2 regions of the Mesorhizobium sp. XAP4 genome follow, and region 2 is predicted to be linked to the other one. Evidence: predicted binding sites of a transcription regulator. Region 2 holds the regulator's gene; the other holds the start of a gene.
What was found. The regulator PhoB, encoded in region 2, activates phosphate uptake and scavenging genes when phosphate is short. The targets are predictions, from matches to a motif close to TGTCATNNANCTGTCAT.
Positions count from the first base shown of each region.

Region 1 (8,375 bases), on a different contig from region 2:
GCCACCTTCCCCAATGTGGACATCTCGCTGCGCGACCAGACCGGCTCGCACATCCTCGATCCCGACAATGTGATCAACCGCGCCACCCGTGCGATCAAGGATGCGGTACCGCAGATCGGCATCATCACCGACGCAGCGCTCGACCCATTCACCAGCCACGGCCATGACGGCATCCTGCGCGACGGCATCATCGTCAACGACGAGACAGTGGAACAGGTGACCGCCGCCGCAGTCATCCAGGCGGCCGCCGGCGCCGACATCATCGCACCGTCCGACATGATGGACGGCCGCATCGGCGCCATCCGCGACGCGCTCGATGCCAATGGTTTTCAGGACGTGGCGATCATGTCCTATGCGACCAAATTCGCCTCGGCCTTCTACGGACCCTATCGCGAGGCGGTGGGCACCGCCGGTCTGCTCAAGGGCGACAAGAAGACCTATTACATCGACCATGCCAATTCGGACGAGGCGGTGAGAGAGGCCGAACAGGACATCGCCGAGGGCGCCGACATGCTGATGGTCAAGCCCGGCCTGCCCTATCTCGACATCATCCGGCGGCTGAAGGACGAGTTCCAGATGCCGACCTTCGCCTACCAGGTGTCGGGCGAATATTCGATGATCAAGGCGGCAGGCGCCAATGGCTGGATCGACGGCGAGAAGGCAATGCTGGAATCGCTGCTCGCCTTCAAGCGCGCCGGCTGCGACGGCATCCTGACCTATTTCGCACCCGAAGTGGCGGAGATGCTGAAGGGGTAATTTCTCTTCGCGACGACGGCCGGTCGCGGCGAGCAATGTCGGCCAATCCGCTTCGACATCCATACCAATTTCCGGCTCTTGGCCGGGGAATCCATAGCGAGGGCCACTTGACCGTTGCGTGGGCTTCGTTTGAGCTTGAAAATACCGCTTGCAATTCACAATCGGTTTGTTACAAAAAACTGCTTGCAAAACACAATCGGTTATCGAGGAGGCTCGCATGTCCAAACTTCGCGTCAACGCTTTCACCCTATCGCTCGACGGCTATGGCGCCGGTCCCGATCAGGATCTGCAAAATCCGCTCGGCGTCGGTGGGGAATCCTTGCACAAGTGGTTTGTCGACACCCGCACCTTCCGCGAGATGGTGCTCGGACAAGATGGCGGCACCACCGACGTCAACGAGGCGTTCGCGGCGCGCAGCTTCGAAAATGTCGGCGCCTGGATCCTCGGCCGCAACATGTTCGGACCGATCCGCGGCGAATGGCCTGACGACAGCTGGAAAGGCTGGTGGGGCGACAACCCGCCCTATCATGTGCCGGTTTTCGTGCTGACCCATCACAAGCGGGAACCGATCACGATGGAGGGCGGCACCACTTTCCACTTCGTCGTCGACGGCATCCATTCAGCTCTTGAACGGGCCAAGGCTGCCGCTGGCGGCAAGGATGTGCGGGTCGGCGGCGGCGTCGCCACCATACGGCAATATCTGCAGGAAAAACTGATCGACGAGATGCATCTGGCGATCGCGCCGGTGCTGCTGGGCACGGGCGAGAACCTTTTTGCCGGCCTGGACATGCTCAAGCTCGGCTATGTCTGCAGCGAGCAGGTGGCGACCCCGCTCGCAACGCACGTCACCATCAAGCGGGCGTAAGGTGGAGAGCCAATCTCCCCCCTCGTGGGGGAGATCGCAGCTTCGTCTGCCTCAATACTTCTCCGGCACGTAGAGCTCGCGCGGCAGCACCTGGCGTTCGTATTCGGGGTTGAAGACGCGCTCCGGCAAAGTGATCTCCTCGTGCGGCACTTCCTCGTAAGGCAGCTGCTTGAGCAGATGGTCGATGCAGTTCAGCCGCGCGCGTTTCTTGTCGTTGCCCTCGACGATGAACCAGGGCGCTTCCGGGATGTTGGTGCGGGCGAAGGTCTCTTCCTTGGCCTTGGTGTACTGCTCCCAGCGCACGCGCGACTGCAGGTCCATCGGCGACAGTTTCCACTGTTTCATCGGATCGTGGATGCGCATCAGGAAGCGCATCTGCTGTTCCTCGTCGGTGATCGAGAACCAGTATTTGACCACGGTGATGCCCGAGCGGACCAGCATGCGCTCGAATTCCGGCACGTCGTGGAAGAATTCTTCGACCTGATCGGGCTGGGCAAAGCCCATCACCCGCTCGACGCCCGAGCGGTTGTACCATGAGCGGTCGAACAGCACGATCTCGCCGCCGGCCGGCAGATGCGGGACATAGCGCTGGAAATACCATTGCGACTTTTCGCGCTCCGTCGGCGCCGGCAGTGCGACGACACGGCAGATGCGCGGGTTGAGGCGCTGGGTGATGCGTTTGATGACACCGCCCTTGCCGGCCGAATCGCGTCCCTCGAAGATCACCACCAGCTTCTTCTTGTGGTGGGCGACCCAGGACTGCAGCTTGATCAATTCGGACTGCAGGGTGATCAGGTCGCGAAAATACTGCATGCGATCGATCGAAGGCGGATGCGAGTTCTTGTAGATCTTGGCGATCTCCATCGACAGCGCCGGCTCCGACATTTCGAGCTCATAGTCTTCGTCAAGCGTGTCGGCGAGCTCGGCTTCAAGCCAATCCCTGGCCGGAGAATTCTGTTTTAGCTCGGTCATTATCGGCTGCTCCACTTGCAAGCTCTGTCGATCCACGTCCGGCGCCCCAAACTCCCGGCCTACAGCCCGGGAACGGCAACACCTGAGCCGACTTCCATATAGGCCTGCAATGACGGTTTTATTGCAGCGCGAGCATGGTTACCGCCGCCGTCGGTCCAGCCAGGCATGATCGATCCGCCGCGCTGGCATGGAGACACGTCGCCCAAATTGTCCTACAAATAGCGGCCTTATTCGGGCACCCTCCCCAGCCCTTTCCCAATGCAATCGCGAGGACCGACATGGAATACCGCACCCTCGGCCGTTCCGGCCTGAAAGTTTCGACACTGACCATGGGGACCATGACGTTCGGCGGCGCCGGAGCTTTTTCGGCGGTCGGCAAGACGGATCTCGACGAAGCGCGCCGGATGATCGATCTCTGTATCGACGCCGGCATCAATGTCATCGACACCGCCAATGTCTATTCGAACGGCATTTCGGAAGAGATCATCGGCGAAGCGCTCGGCGGCAAGCGCAAGGGCGACGTGCTGATCGCCTCTAAGGCACGGATGCGGATCGGCAAAGGTCCAAACGATGAAGGCCTGTCGCGCCATCACCTGATCCGGGAATGCGAGAAGAGCCTGAAGCGGCTCAAGACCGACGTCATCGACATCTATTTCCTGCACGAATGGGATGGCGTGACGCCGCTGGAGGAAACCATCGGCGCGCTCGACACGCTGGTTGCCCAGGGCAAGATCCGCTATGTCGGCTGCTCCAACTATTCCGGCTGGCAGGTGATGAAGGCGCTCGGCATCAGCGACAGCCGTCATCAGCCGCGCTTCATCACGCAGCAGATCCACTACACGCTGGAAGCGCGCGAAGCGGAGTACGAACTGCTGCCGATTTCCGTCGACCAGGGGCTGGGCGTTCTGGTCTGGAGCCCGCTTGCCGGCGGATTGCTGTCCGGCAAATACCGCCGTGACAGCCCCACCGCCCGCCAACTCGCGGGCTGGTCGGAACCACCGATCCGCGACGAGGACCGGCTGTGGCGGATCGTCGATGTGCTTGTGGAGATCGGCGCGCAGCGCGGCGTGTCGGCAGCGCAGGTGGCGCTGGCCTGGCTGCTTGGCCGGCCGTCCATCAGTTCCCTGGTGATCGGCGGCAGGACGGAAACGCAGTTCCTGGACAACATCGCGGCGGCAAGCCTGGTGCTTTCGGGCGAGGAGCGCGCGCGCCTCGACGCGGTCAGCCGGCCGCCCCTGCTCTATCCCTACTGGCACCAGCAGCTGGCGGCAAAGGACCGTTTTGGTGCCGCCGATCTGGTGATTGACCGAAGCGGCATCTGATCGGCAAATCGATGGCGATAGGTATCGCCGCCGCAGTGATGGGCGTGGCCCCATCATTGCGGCGCGCATCTTGCAAGCCTGGCCATCATCGACGCACTATCGCTTCAGCTGTTGTGTTTGACGGCTAATGCTCCTAGGCAGGACCAGAGCCGCGAGGCAGTGAAAAAGGAGCCGATATGGCGCGACCACCAAACTACGATCAGGAACGCAAGGAACGCGACCGCCAGAAGGCGGCCAAGAAGGCCGAGAAGCTGGCAGCCAAGGTTGCAGCGAGGGAACGTTCGAAGCCCGAAGACGAGACTGAAGCCGAAACCGAAACGGCAAAGTGACGGCAAAAGGCCCGCAGATGCGGGCCGTGCCTCAATCCGGATTGCCGCCTCGGATGTCGCCTTGTGTCAGGCCGGCGCCTTGTCGCTGACAAAGACGTCCACTTCGCGCGCCGCCGCAATGAAGGCGCGCCTGGCGTTCATCGCCGGCTTGTCGCCGGCGAGTGCGTCATGGCAGGCCTGCAGGGCCGCGCGATGCTTGGGGCTGCGCTTGCCGGGCCAGCTGTTGAGGAGGTAGTCGGAAGCCTCACGCGCCGTGCGCAAGAGCTGAGTGCTTCCCGCCGCGACTGACTTCACAGTCACAGGTGTTTCAAATCGGTTGTTTTCCATCGCCGCTCCTTACGCCATCGGCGTCTGCGAAGCGAGGGCGAAAGTGCGCACACGTCCAGACGCCGCTTTGCGCCCCTTCATCCACCTTAAGCAGCAACGACGGCAAAGCCTCTGGCGCGAAGACCGCGCCGATCGTTGGCGAGCGACGTCACCAGCCGGTCGCGGCTGCCGACGATGTGGACCGAGAGCAGGCGCGCAGCTTCATCGGCGTCGCCACGGCGTGCCGCCGCCAGTATGGCGCGATGTTCGGCCCAGGCGCGGCTGAGGGCCGCTTCGTCGCGAACCTCCAGCCAGCGCGCCCGTGACAGGCGCGTCATGGCATCGCGGACCGCCCGGAACAGGAATTCATTGCCTGACAGACGCGCCAGTTCGATGTGAAAATCCATGCCGACGCGATGCCATTCCTCGCGCGGCGTGTCGTTGTCGCAGGATTCGAGCATCGCCTGGATGACATCGATGGCGCTCCGGTCCGCCAGGCTGCATGTCAGGCGAACTGCCGCAACCTCGACCGCCTCCCTGTAGACGGCGATCTGCTCGAGTTCAGCCAGATTGATCGGCGACACCGTCCAGCCGCGCCCGTCCCTGCCGACCAGCCCCTCGGTCTCGAGCCGCAGAAGTGCTGCCCTGACCGGGGTTCGCGATGCACCGAAACGGCTCTCGATCCAGCGCTCGGTCAGCTTTTCGCCGGGACCGATCTCGAGGCCCAGGATCATCTGCCGAAGCTGTTTTTCGACGCTGTGCATCTGCGACATTGTCGTTTCCACCTTTTGGCCGTTTGCGATCGTCTTGCCGATCACGTTCGACAGGTTGCATTGACAGCGGCCAAGCTTGCGTCCATGACGTGCACCATCTTGGTATCCCAAATTGGTATCCGCAGCAAGCATCGATAGAAGAGTTGCTGGGACAGGACATACGACATGCAGCAGAGCACGCCCCCGGCGACCGACAGCACCTACAACATCCACTGGCGGCGCAATCTGTTCGTGTGCTTCGCCGGTTCGTTTTCGACGCTTGTCGCCATGACGCTGCTTCTGCCGTTCCTGCCGCTCTATATCGAGCAGCTGGGTGCCGAGGGTCACGCGGCGATCGTGCAATGGTCGGGGATTGCCTATGGCGCGACGTTCTTCGCGGCGGCGCTGGTGGCGCCGCTCTGGGGACGTCTCGGCGACCGCTATGGCCGCAAGGTGATGCTGGTTCGCGCCAGCTTCGGCATGGCCATATGCATGTCGCTGACCGGCATGGTGCAGACGGTCTGGCAGCTGGTGCTGCTGCGGCTGCTCATCGGCTTTGCCGGCGGCTACTCCTCGGGATCGACCATCCTCGTCGCCATGCAGACACCCAAGGAGCGTTCCGGCTGGGCGCTGGGCCTGCTGTCGGCCGGCATCACGGGCGGGGCTCTGGTCGGCCCGCTGGTTGGCGGCGCCCTGCCGCCGCTGATCGGCATCCGCGCCACCTTTCTCCTCTCCGGCGGCGTCATCTTCCTGGCATTCCTGGCGACCACGTTTCTGATCAAGGAGAATCCCCGGCCGAAAACAGCAGACGCCGGAGCGACGCAGAAGCGGAAAGGCGGCTGGTCACAAATCCCCGACAAACGGCCTGTTGTCGCCATGCTGGCGACCGGCATGCTGTTGAGCTTCGCCACCATGTCGATCGAGCCGATCATCACCGTCTATGTGCAGCAGCTCATCGAGGACCAGAGCCGCGTCACGCTGATATCAGGCGTCGTCATGTCGGCGGCGGCCCTTGGCGCCATCCTGTCGGCCTCGCGCCTCGGCAAGCTCGCCGACCGCGTCGGCCACTGGAACGTCATCATCGGCGCGCTTGCCGTCTCGGCGCTGCTGCTGATCCCGCAGGCCTTCGTCACACAGAGCTGGCAACTCACCGGCCTGCGCTTCCTGATGGGTCTGGCGCTGGGCGGGCTGTTGCCCTGCATCACCAGCGTGATCCGCCACAATGTTCCCGATGGGGTCGGCGGCAATGTGCTCGGGCTGTCGATCTCCGCCCAATATGTCGGGCAAGTCGCCGGCCCCTTGCTGGGCGGCTTTGCCGGTGGTCATTTCGGCATGCGTTCGGTGTTTCTGGGCACATCCGTCTTGATGGCCGGCGGCGCGGTGTATAACTGGCTGGCACAGTCACGCCGCGAGCAGGACATGCTTGCCCACCCCGGCAAGCCCTGACGGGGTTGGGCGTCACGGAGCCCCAAACATGAGCACAGCCGAACGACCTTCCGACAACAGCAGCCGTATCCTCGTCCTGACCGGGGGCTTCTGCGGTGCTGCCGGCGTGGCGCTGTCGGCCGCGGCGGCGCATCTCGGCGGCGCCTTCGTTGGCACCGCCGCATCGTTCCTGCTGATGCATGCGCCGGTCTTCCTTGCCGCCGGATTGCTTGGCGCGAACCGGATCCTGCGCATCGGCAGCCTGATCCTGCTGGTTGGGCTTCTGCTGTTCTGCGGCGATCTGCTGGCCCGCGATTTCATCGGGTCGCGGCTATTCCCGCTGTCGGCGCCGATCGGCGGCACGCTGCTCATTGCCGGCTGGCTGGCGATCGCTGCCTCGGCGCTGGTGCGCGTGCGGTCCTGACGCCCGCCGGCACCAAACGTCGAGCGTGGCGGCTAATCCTGCCGGCGCTCGGGCTTGATGAGCAATTCGCGATTGCGCCGCCGCAGCCTTGCCAACCGACGCCGCTCCGGCCGTTCGGAAGCCGGCGCGATGCCCCAATAGTTGCGGTAGATGTCTTCAAATAGATAGCTCACGGGATGCATGATGTGCGCTCCTTTCAGCACTTGAATCGATCCAATCGAGAGGTGCGAAAAACCGACCCCGATCAGCTCCGCTTGCGCTCCACAAGGAACCGCAACTCGCGGACCCATGGGCTGGTTTTGCCGCGGCGCTTCTGCGTCGCGGTGTTCGACGAGATGCTCCAGTCGTTGCGGTAAATGTCTTCGAACAGAAAATTGACGGGATGCATGACACAACTCCCTACTTGATGTTGAATCGATCCAATTCTGCCAGCAGGCGTTTCCTTGGATCGATTCAAACATAGGCCCTATCGAAGCCTCGATCAAGCCAAAATTTGAACCGATCCAACGAAAGTGTTAAATGGGAAGAATTCAGGAGACGAAGATGGCGCCACTTATCTCTGCAAAGACAAGACCGGTCCGGCTGGCGGACATTGCCAAGGCAGCCGGCGTGTCGCACGGCACCGCGTCCAACGTCTTCGCCCGTCCGGAGATCGTGCGCGAGGAGGTCCGTGAACGGGTCAAGGCGGCAGCCGAGGCCATGGGATATGGCGGACCGGATCCCAAGGGCCGGCTGCTGCGCGCCGGCAAGGTCAATGCCATCGGTGTCGCGACCGCGGAACCCCTCTCCTATTTCTTCGACGATCCCTTTGCCCGGGTGATGATGGCCAGCATCTCGCAGGCTTGTGACGCGACCGGTGCGGGGATTTCGCTGGTCTCCGCCGTCAATGGCGAGCAGCTCGCGTGGAACATCCAGAGTGCGCTGGTCGATGGCTTCATCGTTTTCTGTGTCGATGGCGGCTCAAAGCTGGTCCAACTGGCACGTGAACGCAAGCTCCCCTTTGTGGCGCTGGACCTCGATTCGGACGACGACGATGCGGTCGCGGCGATCGGCGTCGACAACATCGCCGGTGCCGGCCTGGCGGCCCGCCACCTGACCGAGCTCGGACACCGCCGCTTTGCCGTGCTTACCCTGCCCTGTGCCGACGCAGGCTTCGGCCCTACCACAAGGGAGCAGGTGGAAATGGCCCTCTACTCCGCTACGCGGGACCGCTTGCGTGGCTAT
Region 1 is NZ_JARIXW010000007.1:139,826-148,200, reverse strand. It holds gene hemB (porphobilinogen synthase) at 1-756, shown strand, start outside; gene P3C39_RS26925 (dihydrofolate reductase family protein) at 974-1,621, shown strand; gene ppk2 (polyphosphate kinase 2) at 1,673-2,593, opposite strand; gene P3C39_RS26915 (aldo/keto reductase) at 2,872-3,915, shown strand; gene P3C39_RS26910 (hypothetical protein) at 4,092-4,244, shown strand; gene P3C39_RS26905 (DUF982 domain-containing protein) at 4,311-4,544, opposite strand; gene P3C39_RS26900 (GntR family transcriptional regulator) at 4,658-5,323, opposite strand; gene P3C39_RS26895 (multidrug efflux MFS transporter) at 5,489-6,748, shown strand; gene P3C39_RS26890 (DUF423 domain-containing protein) at 6,777-7,151, shown strand; gene P3C39_RS26885 (hypothetical protein) at 7,184-7,333, opposite strand; gene P3C39_RS26880 (hypothetical protein) at 7,396-7,539, opposite strand; gene P3C39_RS26875 (substrate-binding domain-containing protein) at 7,695-8,375, shown strand, end outside.
Region 1: the regulator PhoB is predicted to act here: its motif matches at 2,703-2,719, upstream of ppk2 (polyphosphate kinase 2).

Region 2 (8,375 bases):
GTCGAGGAAGCGCGACGCAAGGTCTCGGACCAGCAGATCGCCTGGATGAACAAGCTCAAGGCCGAGGGCGCGATGGCCGAGCACTTCAACAGCGGCCTGTTCACCTACGGCGCCTCCAGCCGCCCGGAAACCTCGGGCATGGGCGTGGCGATCATCGGCTCGTTTTATATGATGGTGATCGTGCTGCTGCTCGCGCTGCCGATCGGCGTCGCCGCCTCCATCTATCTGGAGGAATTCGCCAAGAAGAACCGTTTCACCGACCTTATCGAGGTCAACATCAACAATCTGGCCGCAGTGCCGTCAATCGTCTTCGGCTTGCTCGGCCTCGCGGTGTTTATCAATTTCCTGGGCATGCCGCGCTCCGCCGCTTTCGTCGGTGGCCTGGTGCTGACGCTGATGACGCTGCCGACGATCATCATCGCGACGCGCGCCGCGCTTGCCGCGGTGCCGCCGTCGATCCGCTCGGCAGCTCTCGGCCTTGGCGCCTCCAAGATGCAGATGGTGTTCCAGCACATCCTGCCGCTTGCCGCACCCGGCATCCTCACCGGCACTATCATCGGTCTTGCGCGCGCGCTCGGCGAAACCGCGCCTCTGCTGTTGATCGGCATGGTCGCCTTCGTCGCCGATCCACCGACGACGCCTTTCGATCCGGCCACCGCGCTGCCGGTGCAGATCTATATGTGGGCGAACGAGGCCGAACGCGCCTTCGTCGAGCGTATGTCCGGCGCCATCATCATCCTGCTCGTCTTCCTCATGGCCATGAACATCACCGCGATCGTGCTTCGGCGTCGGTTCGAGCGGCGCTGGTAGAAAAAAGGCATTTTGGTATGAACATCATGACCGAACAGTCCCTTGAAAACGCAGTGGGCGACAAGATGAAGTCGAACGAAGTGATCAAAATGCGCGGCGACAAGGTCGGCGTGTTCTACGGCGAGAAGCAGGCGCTGTTCGACGTCGATCTCGACGTCCGCCTGAACCAGGTGACGGCGCTGATCGGCCCCTCCGGCTGCGGCAAGTCCACCTTCCTGCGCTGCCTCAATCGCATGAACGACACCATCGATTCAGCACGGGTAACCGGCAAGATCACGCTCGACGAAGAGGACATCTACGACAAGAACATCGATGTCGTCGAACTCAGGGCGCGCGTCGGCATGGTGTTCCAGAAACCCAATCCGTTCCCCAAGTCGATCTACGAGAACGTCGCCTATGGGCCGCGCATCCACGGATTGGCCAAGCGCAAGGCCGACATGGATCAGATCGTCGAGTCCAGCCTGAAGAAGGCGGCGATCTGGAACGAGGTCAAGGACCGTTTGCAGGAACCTGGCACGGGTCTTTCCGGTGGCCAGCAGCAGCGCCTGTGCATTGCACGCGCCATCGCCGTGTCACCCGAGGTGATCCTGATGGACGAACCGTGTTCGGCGCTCGACCCGATCGCCACCGCTCGCGTCGAGGAACTTATCGACGAACTGCGTCAGAACTATACGATCGTCATCGTCACCCATTCGATGCAGCAGGCAGCGCGCGTGTCGCAGCGCACCGCGATGTTCCATCTTGGCTATCTGGTCGAGGAGGGCGCCACCGACAAGATGTTCACCACCCCCGACGACAAACGCACCCAGGACTACATCACCGGCCGGTTCGGCTGATCTCTGGCATATGAGGGACGAAGATCATGGGTGAACATACCGTCGCATCTTTCGATGAGGATCTGGAGCAGATCAGCCAGCTGATCCGCGACATGGGCGATCTCGCCCGCTCGATGGTCGGTGGCTCGACCAGGGCTTTGCTCAATTCGGACAATGCGCTGGCGCAGCGGGTGGTTTCCGACGACGCCATCATGGATGCACGCCAGCGCGAGCTGGACGATCGTGCTATCACGCTGATCGCCAAGCGCCAGCCAATGGCCAACGATCTGCGTGCGGTAGTCGGTTCGATCCGCATGGCCGGCGACCTCGAGCGCATCGGTGACCTTGCCAAGAACATCGCCAAGCGCGTCGGCACTGTCGGGCTGAGCGTCACGCCGCACGACCTTTCGCATTCGATCGACGCGATGGCGCAGCTGGTGCTGATCCAGGTGCAGGGGGTCGTCGACGAGTATGCCGCCGCTGACGCGGCAGCGCTTGCCACGCTCAGAAACAATGATGAACGCATCGACGTCAAATACACATCGGTGTTCCGCGAACTTCTGACCTACATGATGGAAGATCCGCGCAACATCACGGCGTGCACGCACCTGTTGTTTTGCGCCAAGAACCTCGAGCGGATCGGCGACCACGTGACCAACATCGCCGAAAATGCCTATTATGTTTTGACCGGCACGCAGTTGCCAGCCAACCGTCCGAAGCAGGACGAGACGGCAATGTCCGCGCCAGCGGCATGACAGGGGTGACCAGCCGATGATCGCGCCACGCATCATGGTGGTGGAGGATGAGGAGCCGCTAGGCGTGCTGCTCCGCTACAATCTCGAATCCGAAGGTTACCAGGTCGAGGTGGTGACGCGCGGCGACGAGGCCGAAATCCGGCTGCAGGAGAACGTTCCAGACCTTCTGGTGCTCGACTGGATGGTGCCTGCGGTTTCCGGTATCGAACTCTGCCGCCGGCTAAGGATGCGTCCCGAGACCGAGCGGCTGCCGATCATCATGCTGACCGCGCGAGGCGAGGAAAGCGACCGCGTGCGCGGCCTCTCGACCGGTGCCGACGACTATCTGGTCAAGCCTTTCTCGACGCCGGAGTTCATGGCCAGGGTCAAGGCGCTGCTGCGCCGGGCCAAGCCGGAAGTGCTGTCCAGCGTGCTGAAGGTCGGCGATATCGTGCTCGATCGCGAATCGCACCGTGTCTATCGCAAGAAGAGCGAGATCCGGCTCGGGCCGACGGAATTCCGCCTGCTTGAATTCATGATGCGCCATCCAGGCCGCGTGTTCTCGCGCAGCCAACTGCTCGACAATGTCTGGGGCGAGACGATCTACATCGACGAACGCACGGTCGATGTGCATGTCGGCCGGCTGCGCAAGGCGGTCAACAACGGCCGTATGCCCGATGTCATCCGCACCATCCGTGGGGCGGGTTACGCCATTCGCGAGGACTGAACTCCCTCGTTTGAACTCACGCCACGTTCTTGCCGCCGAGACCGGATCTCGCCTGCACGCCCGGCGCAAAAATCTCCTGATCGACGAAGATCAGCGCCCGCATGGCGCAGCCTTCGCGGATCAGCGGCAGTTCGTTCGGCTCGGTGTCGAAGGAAATCGACTTGGAATGCTGGCCGCCGGCGGTCTGGGCAATCGCTTGCCGCAATGCCGGCTCGATCAGGTCGAAGGCGGCGGCGCTGACGCCGACCATGGCGACCGGCGCCGGATCGATCAGCGCAAACAGGCTGCCGAGGCCGTAGCCGAGCGCTTCGCCGGCCTTGCGATAGGCTTCCCGTTCGGGCCCGTCCCTCTCGCGGGCGGCGGCAGCCAGGGCGCGCATGTCGACGTCGCTGACATCGGCGACGGGTTCTGCATCCTCGCCCATCTGCCGCGCGTTGCGCCAGATGGCATAATTGCCGGCATAGGCTTCGACGCAGCCGCGCCGTCCGCAGCGACACAGCGCCCCGTTCGGCCGATGAATCATGTGGCCGAATTCGCCGCCCGAGGAATGGGTGCCGGTGAACAATTCGCCCTTCAGCACCAGCCCCATGCCGATGCCGTGCGACAAAAGGATAGCGATGAAATCGTCGCGGTAACGATCGGGATCGCGCCAGCGCAGCGCCACCGCCATCATGTTGCAGTCGTTCTCCATAATGGCGGGGACGCCGAACTCCTCTTCGAATATGTCGGCGAAGGCGATGTCGGTGTGCGGCGTGATCGGCGACCACAGCATGGCGCGGGCACGGGTGTCCGTGATGCCCTGGACGGCCAGCGCGATACGAGCGATGCTGCGCACGTCCAGGTCGGGATCTTCCAGGCGGCGCCGCACGATTGCCGTGCACTCACCGATCAGCGAGTCGCGCGACATCGTCAGCGTGTCGAGCCGGCGCTGTTCCTCGGATATTACCTGGCCGGCATAGTCGATGACGGCGACCGAGAGGAAGTTCAGCGACAGCACCACGGTCATTACCGCGGCCGCTTCCGGATTGAGGCTGAGGCCGACCTGCGGACGGCCGCGTTTGAGCGAGCCGGCCTCGCTCGGCTTGCTTTCGGTCAGGATGCCTTCGACGATCAGGTCGGATGAGATCGCCGAGATCGTCGAATGGCTGAGGCTTGTGGTTGCGGCGATCTCGGTGCGCGACGGCTGTCCGGCGCGGCGCACCGCGGCGATCACCATCGCGCGGTTGCGGCGGCGCAAATCGTCGTGGCGGATTCCGACCGACATGCTCTTTCATATCCTCCCGGTCGCCGCGGTTCTTCCTGCCCTGGAACGCTGTCGGTGACGCGGTCAAATACTGGCAGAAGCCGCGCGCCGTGTCATTTATTTATTCCGAGGCCCGAAAAAAATTCGAAACGACATCAAAATCCATCAGAATCGATGTTGACAGCGTTCGGGCGTTGGCCCAGTATTTTTTCGAGGCTCGAAAAAATAGGGCCTTTGTGCCGGCCTTCGGGCCAGTTTGGTCGCGCCATACGCGGCGCAGGGAGGATAATATGAAAAGATTCACAGCCGCCATCCTGGCGGGTGCCGCCATGTCGCTGACGCTCGCGTCTGTCGCGCAGGCGAAGGACAAAGTCGTCGGCGTTTCGTGGTCCAACTTCCAGGAGGAACGCTGGAAGACCGACGAGGCCGCCATGAAGACGGCGATCGAGGCCGCCGGCGACAAGTACATCTCCGCCGATGCGCAGTCCAATCCCGGCAAGCAGCTTACGGACGTCGAAAGCCTGATCTCGCAGGGCGCCAATTCCCTGATCATCCTGGCGCAGGATGCTTCGGCCATCGGCCCGGCCGTGCAGAAAGCCCTGGACGAAGGCATTCCGGTCGTCGGCTATGACCGGTTGATCGAGAACAAGGATGTTTTCTATCTGACCTTCGACAACAAGGAAGTCGGCCGCATGCAGGCCCGCGAAGTGTTCAAGGTCAAGCCGGAAGGCAACTACGTCTTCATCAAGGGCTCCGGTGCCGATCCCAATGCCGACTTCCTGTTCTCGGGCTCGATGGAAGTGCTCAAGGAAGCCATCGACAGCGGCAAGATCAAGAATGTCGGCGAAGCCTACACGGATGGCTGGCTGCCCGCCAACGCCCAGAAGAACATGGAACAGTTCCTGACCGCCAACGACAACAAGGTCGACGCGGTGGTCGCGGCCAATGACGGCACTGCCGGTGGCGTCGTCGCGGCGCTGACGGCTCAAGGCTTGGCCGGCACCGTGCCGGTCTCGGGGCAGGACGGCGACCACGCCGCGCTGAACCGCATCGCCCTGGGCACGCAAACCGTGTCGGTGTGGAAGGACGCGCGCGAGCTCGGCAAGAATGCCGCCGAGATCGCCTCGCAACTGGCCGACGGCAAGAAGACGAGCGACATCGCCGGCGCCAAGGACTTCACGACGCCGGGCGGCAACACCGTCAAGTCGCTGTTCCTGACTCCGGTTGCCATCACCAAGGACAATCTCAACGTCGTCATCGACGCTGGCTGGATCAAGAAGGACGAAGTCTGCGCGGGTGTCGCTGCCGGCACCGTCGCGGCCTGTAACTGATCCGGACCACTTCGAAATATCTGAACGCCGCGGCCCAAAAGCCGCGGCGTTTTCTCAAAGAATTGTGTTTCCGCATCATGCGGATAGCTTCTAGGCTGGGCTCCGGCATGCGCGTCAGACGGCCAGCCGGTGGGAGGAAATCATGACCGACACGACGTCCAACCCGCAGGCCGATACGGCGCGCGCGTCGGAACTCGGCGCCGTCGCCCGGTTCCTGAAGGCGACCGAGATCGACACCCGGATGCTCGGCATGATCGGCGCGCTGCTGGTCATCTGGATTGGGCTGCATGTCATTTCAAGCCTGCGCCTCGGCGTCAATCCGCTCGATTTCGACAGCCGCACCTTTCTCACGCCGCGCAATCTGTGGAACCTGTCGGTGCAGACATCCGCGGTCGCCATCATGGCCTGCGGCATGGTGCTGGTCATCGTCATGCGCAACATCGACCTGTCGGTCGGTTCCGCCGAGGGCCTGATCGGCATGGTGATGGGATTTGCCCAGGTGCATTTCCTGGTGCGTTTTGTCGGGCTCGAACTCGGCAATCCGTGGATCTGGGTCCTGGCGCTGGTCATCGGCCTGGCGCTCGGCCTGTTGATCGGCGCCTTTCAAGGCTTCGTCATCGCCTATCTCGAAGTGCCCGCCTTTATCGTGACGCTGGGCGGCCTGCTGGTCTGGCGCGGTGCTGCCTGGTGGGTCACATCAGGCCAGACCGTGGCGCCGCTTAACGCCACCTTTCAGCTGATGGGCGGCGGGCCGGCGGGATCGATCGGCGCAACCTGGAGCTGGGTTGTCGGGATCGTCGCCTGCCTCGCCGTGGTGTTTGGGCTGTTCAACGGGCGGGTGCAGCGCAAGCGTTTCCGTTTTCCGCTACGTCCGATCTGGGCCGAGGCGCTGCTCGGTGTCGTCACCTGCGGCGCCATCATGGGTGCGGTCTGGCTCGCCAACTCCTACCCCTGGCCGATCGGCATCGTGAACAGATATGCGGTCGCCAACAACATCACCGTTCCCGAAGGCGGCCTGTTCATCGCCCACGGTATCGCCATACCGGTGCTGATGGCGGTCGCCGTCGGGCTGGTCATGACCTTCATCACCAACCGCACCCGTTTCGGCCGCTATGTCTTCGCCATCGGCGGCAATCCCGAGGCGGCCAATCTCGCCGGCATCAACACGCGCTGGATCACCGTGAAGGTGTTCATGATCATGGGCGTGCTGGCCACGATTGCCGCGGCGATCTCGTCGGCCCGGCAGAATTCGGCCACCAACGTGCTTGGAACGCTCGACGAGCTGCTCGTCATTGCAGCCGCCGTGATCGGTGGCACGTCGCTAGCCGGCGGGTCGGGAACGATCATCGGCGCCATGCTCGGCGCCCTGCTGATGCAATCGCTGCAGTCCGGCATGGTGCTGCTTGGTGTCGACTCGCCGCTGCAGAGCATCGTCGTCGGCGCCGTACTGGTGATCGCCGTGTGGCTCGACACCGTCTATCGCAAGCGCGTCTAGGAGGGCATGCCATGACTGACAAGACTGCTCCTGCAGCCACCGCGCTGATCGACATGAGGAACATCTCGATCGCGTTTGGCGGCATCCGCGCCGTCGACGACGCCTCGATCGATCTTTTCCCCGGCGAGGTCGTGGCGCTGCTCGGCCATAATGGCGCCGGCAAGTCGACATTGATCAAGATCCTGTCCGGCGCCTACAAGCGCGATTCGGGCCAGATCTTCGTCAACGGCGAGGAGGCATCGATCTCCAACCCGCGCGACGCCAAGAAATACGGCATCGAGACGATCTACCAGACGCTGGCGTTGGCCGACAATGTCGACGCCGCCGCCAATCTGTTCCTCGGCCGCGAGTTGATGACCGCCTGGGGAACGCTCGACGACGTTGCCATGGAGGCCGAGGCGCGCAAGGTGATGGGTCGGCTCAATCCCCGGTTCCAGCGTTTCAAGGAGCCGGTGATCAAGCTGTCGGGCGGCCAGCGGCAATCGGTGGCGATCGCGCGTGCGATCCTGTTCAACGCCCGCATCCTGATCATGGACGAGCCGACGGCCGCACTTGGTCCGCAGGAAACGGCGCAGGTCGGCGAACTGGTCAAGCAGCTGAAGTCCGACGGCATCGGCATCTTCCTGATCAGCCACGACATCCACGATGTGTTCGAGCTTGCCGACCGGGTCTGCGTCATGAAGAACGGCCAGGTGGTCGGCACCGCCCGCACCACTGATGTCACCCAGGACGAGGTGCTGGGCATGATCATTCTGGGCAAATGCCCGCCAGGCGCCATTCCCGGACCGGGCGCGCTGAAGATCGCGGCCCGAGATCAAGCCAGATCGCGGTTGCCGGACACGTGATATGCCAGCCGTAGGGATGGCTTGGCCTTGGCATTGTGTTGGCAGGGCGACTTGCGCATAAAGGTCCGACATTGCTCAGGGACCGCACGATCCGTTGAAGAAGCTTTTCCCGATCATCGCCTTTATCGCCGTCGCGCTGATCAGCATGGTGATGGCAGGTTTTGCCTACTTCGCCACGCAGGAAGCCGCGCGCATCAAGTTCGAGGCGACTGCCGACGATGCGCTCAACCGGATCGAGAGCCGCATCGACCTGCATCTGTCGCTGCTGCGCTCGACGCAGGCCCTGTTCGACGCCCGCAATGGCGGTATTTCTCGCAGTGAGTTCAAGGCGTTCTTCACTGCGCTCGATGTCGACAAGAATTTCGCCGGCTTGCG
Region 2 is NZ_JARIXW010000005.1:288,350-296,724, forward strand. It holds gene pstA (phosphate ABC transporter permease PstA) at 1-810, shown strand, start outside; gene pstB (phosphate ABC transporter ATP-binding protein PstB) at 828-1,646, shown strand; gene phoU (phosphate signaling complex protein PhoU) at 1,673-2,380, shown strand; gene phoB (phosphate regulon transcriptional regulator PhoB) at 2,397-3,086, shown strand; gene P3C39_RS22810 (ROK family protein) at 3,103-4,350, opposite strand; gene xylF (D-xylose ABC transporter substrate-binding protein) at 4,620-5,660, shown strand; gene P3C39_RS22820 (sugar ABC transporter permease) at 5,803-7,155, shown strand; gene P3C39_RS22825 (ATP-binding cassette domain-containing protein) at 7,167-8,000, shown strand; gene P3C39_RS22830 (CHASE domain-containing protein) at 8,095-8,375, shown strand, end outside.